DNA from 2 places in the Gordonia sihwensis genome. Region 1 is predicted to be linked to the other one. Evidence: riboswitches for the same ligand, from Rfam matches in the RefSeq annotation. Region 1 holds a riboswitch; the other holds the start of a gene.
The links. A riboswitch is a leader RNA that binds a small molecule or an ion and turns the genes downstream of it on or off. The one in region 1 is predicted to bind cyclic di-AMP.
Positions count from the first base shown of each region.

Region 2: linked by a shared signal. The riboswitch ahead of P5P27_RS02715 (transglycosylase family protein) and the one ahead of P5P27_RS11435 (C40 family peptidase) in region 1 are both predicted to bind cyclic di-AMP.

Region 1 is NZ_CP121248.1:2,387,591-2,390,978, reverse strand. Features, by position in the region: gene P5P27_RS11445 (DEDD exonuclease domain-containing protein) at 1-888, opposite strand, end outside; gene P5P27_RS11440 (hypothetical protein) at 1,094-1,330, shown strand; cyclic di-AMP (ydaO/yuaA leader) riboswitch at 1,441-1,640, shown strand; gene P5P27_RS11435 (C40 family peptidase) at 1,659-2,234, shown strand; gene P5P27_RS11430 (C40 family peptidase) at 2,323-3,369, shown strand.
Region 2 is NZ_CP121248.1:536,125-539,512, reverse strand. Features, by position in the region: gene P5P27_RS02730 (cold-shock protein) at 1-258, opposite strand, end outside; gene P5P27_RS02725 (hypothetical protein) at 375-584, shown strand; gene P5P27_RS02720 (flavin reductase family protein) at 581-1,111, shown strand; cyclic di-AMP (ydaO/yuaA leader) riboswitch at 1,375-1,567, shown strand; gene P5P27_RS02715 (transglycosylase family protein) at 1,576-2,208, shown strand; gene P5P27_RS02710 (hypothetical protein) at 2,356-2,538, opposite strand; gene P5P27_RS02705 (helicase-associated domain-containing protein) at 2,585-3,388, shown strand, end outside.

The sequences.
Region 1 (3,388 bases):
TCCGAGGAGTCGCAGTTCGGCGACCCCGGCCTCCAGCGCATGAGCGCACTCGACGTGATCGACGCGGGTCGCGAGTGAGACCATCTCGGCGATCCGGGTGCGGGTGTCGCTTCCGTTGAAGTACCCGGAGACGCGACGGTGGAGGTCGACGGCGGTACCTATATATAGGACCTCCTCCGACGGACCGCGGAAGAGGTAGACGCCGGGCCGATGGGGGAGCCCGGACGCCATCGTGCGTTTGGCGCGCATCGCCGGCGTCGCCCGGGGCAGATACGTGGTCAGATCGCCCACCGTTCGCACCCCCTGGTCGCCGACGCGCTCCAGAAGTCGATGGAAGACGTCGACCGTGGCACGGGCGTCGTCCAGCGCACGGTGGGTCGGCCGGACCGAGACGTCGAACAGATCGGCCAGCGCGAAGAGTTTGACGCTCGGCGCCTCCTGCCTGCTCAGAATCCGTCGGGCCATCACCACAGTGCACAGGGACGCGGAGAACGGCCACGGCAGGCCCGCTCGGGCAGCGCTCCTCCGCAGGAACCCCATGTCGAAGCGGGCGTTGTGCGCCACCAGGACGCACCCGCGGGCGAACTCGACGAAGGACGGCAGCACCGCCTCGACGGCTGGCGCGTCGTAGAGCATGGCGGTGGTGATTCCGGTGAGGGCGACGATCTGCGGCGGGATCGCGCGCCCGGGGTCGACCAGCGTCGCGAACTCGCCGAGCACTTCGCCTCCGCGGATCTTGACCGCACCGATCTCGGTGATGCGGTCGTTCTCCGGACTGCCGCCCGTGGTCTCGAGGTCGACCACCACGAAGGTGGTCTCCCGCAATGGAGCGGAGGTGAACTCGTCGGCCTCGGGAAGGTCGGCGAACGACAGCTGTTCGACGGTCATGGCCGAACCGTACGGCGGGGCTCTGACAGCCCCGGCCCGACGCGCTTCGACGGACGGAGATGTCGTAGGGGCGTCGTAGTCTCCACCCGAGGTCGACGGCGACGAGACGTCTTCGGGTCGCGGACAACGTGATTGCCCGGTTTCGCCGTCTCCACCGAGATGATGAGAGGCAGATCACATGAAAATTGACTGTGCGCGGTGTCCGATGCGAGCGCGAGCCTGCGGCGACTGCATGATGCAGGTCTTCTTCGGTCCGCCCACCAGCGGTTATGGGGTCATGGAGAACCCTGACCCCGCCGGTGCCGAACTCGCCGACGCGATCGATGTGTTCGCTGACACAGAATTGATCTCCCCTGAGGTCGCGGGTGCGGCCAAACGGGGTGTCGTCGCAGGTGATGACACTTTCCGGGAGTCGTGGCCGGGTGGCCTCCGCGCCGTGTGAGCCGGTAGTGGACGGCACGCCTACGGCGGGCCAGTGGACATCGCTGTCAGGGTTTCGTAATCTTTCCGAGACCTTCCAGTCAGGGATGTCCCGGAGCAGTCCGGGTGCCCGGTGGGTCATCGCCTAATCGCCCTCACCAACGGGGGCGAACCGGGGAACCACTTCCTCCGTGCGACCGATGTGAATCGTGCGTGCGGATTGGGGTGAATCGCACAAGGATTGAAGCTTCGGGCTTCTTTCTGCCTGCGTAGGGTCCATCTCTTCCGGCCCGAACCCGACAGCTAACCCGGTCGGCGATAAGGGAGAACAACAAGGAGTACGTGTTTTCGTGGGCAAACATAGTTTGGAGCAGACCAGTGCCGGCCGTAAGGCCGCCAAGTCCGCAGTGCTCGCCGGCTCGATCGCCATCGGCGGATCGCTGGCGTTCGCCGCAGCTCCCGCACATGCCACTCCGGTGACCGTTCCGAACGTCGGCACCTTCGACGTTCCGGGACTGCCGCAGAACCTGGTGCCGAAGGCCCCGCAGGCCCCGAGCCTGGACATCGGCACCCCGCAGCAGGTGCGCGCCAAGAAGGCGCTGCGCTACGCGGAGTCCAAGATCGGCGCGCCGTACGTCTACGGTGCGGCCGGCCCCAACGCCTTCGACTGCTCGGGTCTGACCTCGTGGGCCTACAAGCAGGCCGGGAAGATCATCCCGCGTGACAGCTACGGTCAGCTCGGCGGCGGCACTCCCGTCGCATCGCTGGCACAGGCCCAGCCCGGCGACATCCTGATCTTCAACGGCGGCGGCCACGCAGGCATCTACGCCGGCAATGGAATCTTCGTCCACTCGTCCACCGAGGGCGTTCCGGTGAAGCGCGACAAGGTGAACGCGTGGAACCTGACGGGTATTCGCCGCTACTGAGCAGCGACTGCCGTTTGAACTTCGGTGAAGGGCGGGACGGCGTGAAGTGCGCCGGCCCGCCCTCACGGGTATGAAGGATCGAGTGCGAGTGGTGTTGAAGAGTCGAACGTCCCGGACGCTCAGACGGGCGGCCGCCTTCGGGCTGGCAGCCGTGTCCGCGTCGACGATCATGGTCGGGGCCCCCGTGTCAGCCGACCCGGCGCGCACCCCCGACCAACTGCTCTCGAAGTACCGCTCGCTCTCGGTGAACGCCGAGAAGACCTCCGAGGCGATGAACGCCGCGCAGGTCGAGTACGACAAGCAGCGCCGCATCGTCGCCGTCGAACGACGCAAGGCCGACAAGGCGGCCCATCAGCTCACCGCGATGCAGGGCCAGATGGACGCGGCCCAGAAGAAGGTGGACGCCCTCGCGCGCGTCAGCTACCGCGGCGCTCGCATCAACCGCCTCTATGCGATGCTGGTGAGCGATTCGCCCCAGAATCTCCTCGACAACATGTCGGGTCTGGAAGTGATGTCCCGCCAGTCGGCGGCCGACCTGCGGTCGGTGGTGAAGACCGCACGCGAGGCCAAGGCCGCCAAATCGGAGGCCGAGAAGACCGCCGCAGCCGCGACCCAGGCCATTGCCGCCTCGGAGAAGCAGCGCGGTGAACTGCAGGCCAAGCAGGCGAATCTGCAGATCGAAGCCGTTCAGATCCGCGCCATCTACCAGTCGATGACCGGCAAGCAGCTCGCCGCGCTGCGCGGGCCGAAGTACAACTTCGACCCCCGGGCCGTGCCGAAGGGGACCTCTCCGGAACTCGTGGCCGTCCAGGCCGCGATCTCGCGTACCGGTGATCCGTACGTCTGGGGCGCCACCGGGCCGAACCAGTTCGATTGCTCCGGCCTGATGCTGTGGGCCTATAAGCAGGCCGGACGTTCGATTCCGCGGACCAGCGAGGCCCAGCTCGCAGGCGGCACCCCGGTCGATCGCAACGACCTCGAGCCGGGAGATCTGATCATCTACTACCCGGATGCCACGCACGTCGGGATGTATGTGGGCGACGGTTACGTGGTGCACGCATCGACCTTCGGTGTGCCGGTCGCGGTGGTGCCGATCGACAAGGCCGGCCCGTACAACTCCGCGCGACGGTACTGAGTGCGCCCCCAGCGTGCCG
Region 2 (3,388 bases), 1.9 Mb from region 1:
CTTCGCGTCCCGCTCGCGGCGTGCCGCCTCGCGCGTGTTGCGCGCCACACTGGGCGCCGGTTCGAGGACCGTGACGCGCAGCGCCTGCGGGCCGCGGCGTCCCGCCGCCATGTCGAACTCCACCTTCTGTCCGACCTTCAGCTCCGAGACGTCCGAGGGCAGCGCGTTGGCCCGGACGTACACATCCTCGCCGTCGGTCTGCGACAGGAACCCGAAGCCCTTCGCGGAGTCGTACCACTTCACCCGGCCGGTCGGCACAGTGCTCACCTTCACAACTGATCTGGTCTGCCACAGACAAAAGCGCCTTGGCCCGATGGCAGTCCGAGCGGAGGCGCGCTGCAACAGATTCTAGCGTTCGGGCTACCGTTGACGCCATGCAGACCCAGAAGTCCTCACGCCTGCTCGGGGTCGCCGTCGTCATGTTCGGCATCGGGATGATCGCGAGCATCGCCCTGCTGTTCCCGGCGGTCCGGGACACCGGGACGGCCGTCGTCACGACCGTCTACGTTCTGGCCATGGGCGCACCGCTGGGATTGCTGCTCGGGATCGTGTTCGCCCTGCTGTCCGGCCGGCGCAGCCGGTGAACCGCATCGACCCGGACCGGCCGCTGCGGCCCGTCAGCGACGAGACCGAACTCAAACGAGCTTTCAGTTGCTTCCCGTCCGGCGTGGTGGCCGTGTGTCGCACAGGCGACGATCCCGGGGGCGACCCGATCGGGATGTCCGCCAGCGCCTTCACCACCGTCTCGCTCGATCCGCCGCTGGTGTCGGTGTGCGTCCGCAACGGCTCCACCACCTGGCCCGCACTGAGGGGCGGCACCGTCGGCGTGAGTGTCTTCGCCGCGCACCAGGGCGACGTCTGCCGCAGGCTCGCGGGGCCGCCGGAGGACCGGTTCACCGGGGTACGCCCCATCGCCGACGACTCGGGCGCGGTCTTCATCCCCGGCGCCGCCGCCCACCTGGCATGCACGGTGTTCTCAGAGATCCCCGCGGGCGACCACCTCGTGGTGCTTCTGACCATCGACGCCCTGCGCTGCGACCCGAACGTCGAACCACTTGTCTTCCACGCCAGCAGCTTCCGCGCACTCGAAGCTCGACGCGCGCAATCCTGACATACCGGCGTGTCGGAACTCTCAAACAGGATGTGACCTTTGTCACATAACAACCCGATAACAAACGGGATACGAGACGGGTATCAGTGCCGTGAGCAGCACGGACGTGCCACGACGCCCGATCGGCCGCTTCACGCCACCTCAGAGCACCTCTTCGCATCAGATGTTCTCGCGGGCCCGACGACGTAGTGTTCATAACGGCCGCCACCCAGGCGACCACCCGAACGCCCGTTCCGCCGGTCGCGCCCAACCTCGCTCCGCCGGCAGGACACCCGCTGATGCAGTTTCAGGAGCGAGGACGGGGGACCCACAATCCTCCGGGAAGCGGTCGATCACCTCGGTGGTCGGCCTTGGGGTTAAGCCCGGCAGACGTCGCACCCAGTGACGCGAGCCGGACCGGGCACCTCTCAGCCCGAACCCGACAGCTCACCTCGTAGGCGCGTGGAGAGAGGAAACGAAGACATATGTCCGGACGTCACTCGAAGCAGACGACCAATACCAAGACTTTCGCGAAGATCGCCCTCACGTCGGCCATCATCGGCGGCGGCGCGGCCCTGATGGGCGGCGGTCACGCCTCGGCAGCGACCGATTCCGAGTGGGATCAGGTCGCACAGTGCGAGTCCGGCGGCAACTGGGCCATCAACACCGGAAACGGCTACCAGGGCGGCCTGCAGTTCAGCCCGAGCACCTGGGCGGCCCACGGCGGCACCCAGTACGCACCGAGCGCCGACCAGGCCACCCGCGAGCAGCAGATCGCCGTCGGCGAGCGCGTTCTCGCCACCCAGGGCAAGGGCGCATGGCCCACCTGCGGCGGTCCCCTCTCGGGCCCCACCCAGCGCAGCGCCCCGGCCACCCCCAAGCCGGCCAACCCGCTCGCACCGAAGCAGCAGGACGCCCCGAAGACCGGCCTGGCCAAGTCTGCCGACGCCAAGAACACCGAAGAGGCCAAGCAGCAGATCGACAAGGTCGTCAACGACTCCAAGGTGAGCCCCGAGGTGCGCAGCGCCTGGAAGGCCGCCAAGGACTCCGGCTACCAGCTCACCCCGGACCAGCTGAAGCTGTACAACCAGAACAAGGGCCTGATCAACCTCCCCTGATCACCCGAGAAGTTCATCCGAGAAGACCTCCGCTTCGGCGGGGGTCTTCTCGCATTTCGCGACCGCCCCCGCACCGACGTGACACATGGCGCACGAAAACCGGCCGGACCACACGGTCCGGCCGGTCTCGGCAGAGCTCAGGTCAGGTCAGCGGTTGACGACGGTCTTCGACTGGATGTACGGCAGGCTGTCGACGGGCTGCGGCAGCTCGTAGTAATCGCCGAACGGCGAGAGCGCACCCGCCAGGTGAGAGGTGAACTCCGTCACCGCGTGCTGCTCACCGATATCCGTCGGCCAACCGTTGTCCACGTATCCACTCTTCTTAGCCACGGCCTCATTGTGCCATGCCCGCTGAACCGGCGGTACAGTTGTCCGAATGAGTCCCGACCTGCCGCTGCGCGGGTTGGCCGACGATCTCGCCGAGCGGTCCGACGATGCGCTCGTCGAGTTGCTGATCGCCCGGCCCGACCTCGCTTCTCCCCCGCCCCGCGGCACCGGTGTCCTCGCCCAGCGCGCGCTGTCGGCGGCGTCGATCTCCCTGGCGGGCGAAGGGCTCGACCTTCTGGCGGTCGCGGTGATCGAGGCCTTTCTCGACGCGTCCAGTGCGATCGGCGAACGCAAGGAACTCCTCGGGCCGGTGAGCCGGGACGCGATCGTCGCCCGTCTCGGTCGGCGGGCGCGGCGCGGCGACGTCGACGCGCGTCTCGACCAGATGGTCACCCGTGCACTGCTGTGGGGCACCGGCCCCCGCCGGCGCGGCAGGCACACCGACTGGATCGCCGGGGCGCATCTGCCCGCCGCCCTGCCGTGGCGGGCTCACAATCTGCTCGGCCCCATCGCGGAGTCGACTCCCGCGCAGATCCGCGAGCGCATCGAATCGGCCGCCGAGCGGCCCAGGGAACTGCTCACCACACTCGCCCAGGGGTCGTCTCTCGGGCGCAGTCGCGACGCCGCACCGGATGCCGATCCGAGCGCGCCGGTGCCCACCCTCATCTCACTCGGTCTGCTCGCACGGATCGATGAGCAGACCGTGGAGCTTCCGCCCCAGGTGGGACAACTGCTTCGCGGTCAGCCGCCGCTCGAGACCGCGGTCCTGCGGGAACCGCCACTCACCGGTGCGGACGGCCCCGGGCGGTTCGACGCGAAGGCCGTCGACGCCGCGGGGGCGGGCGAGGCGCTC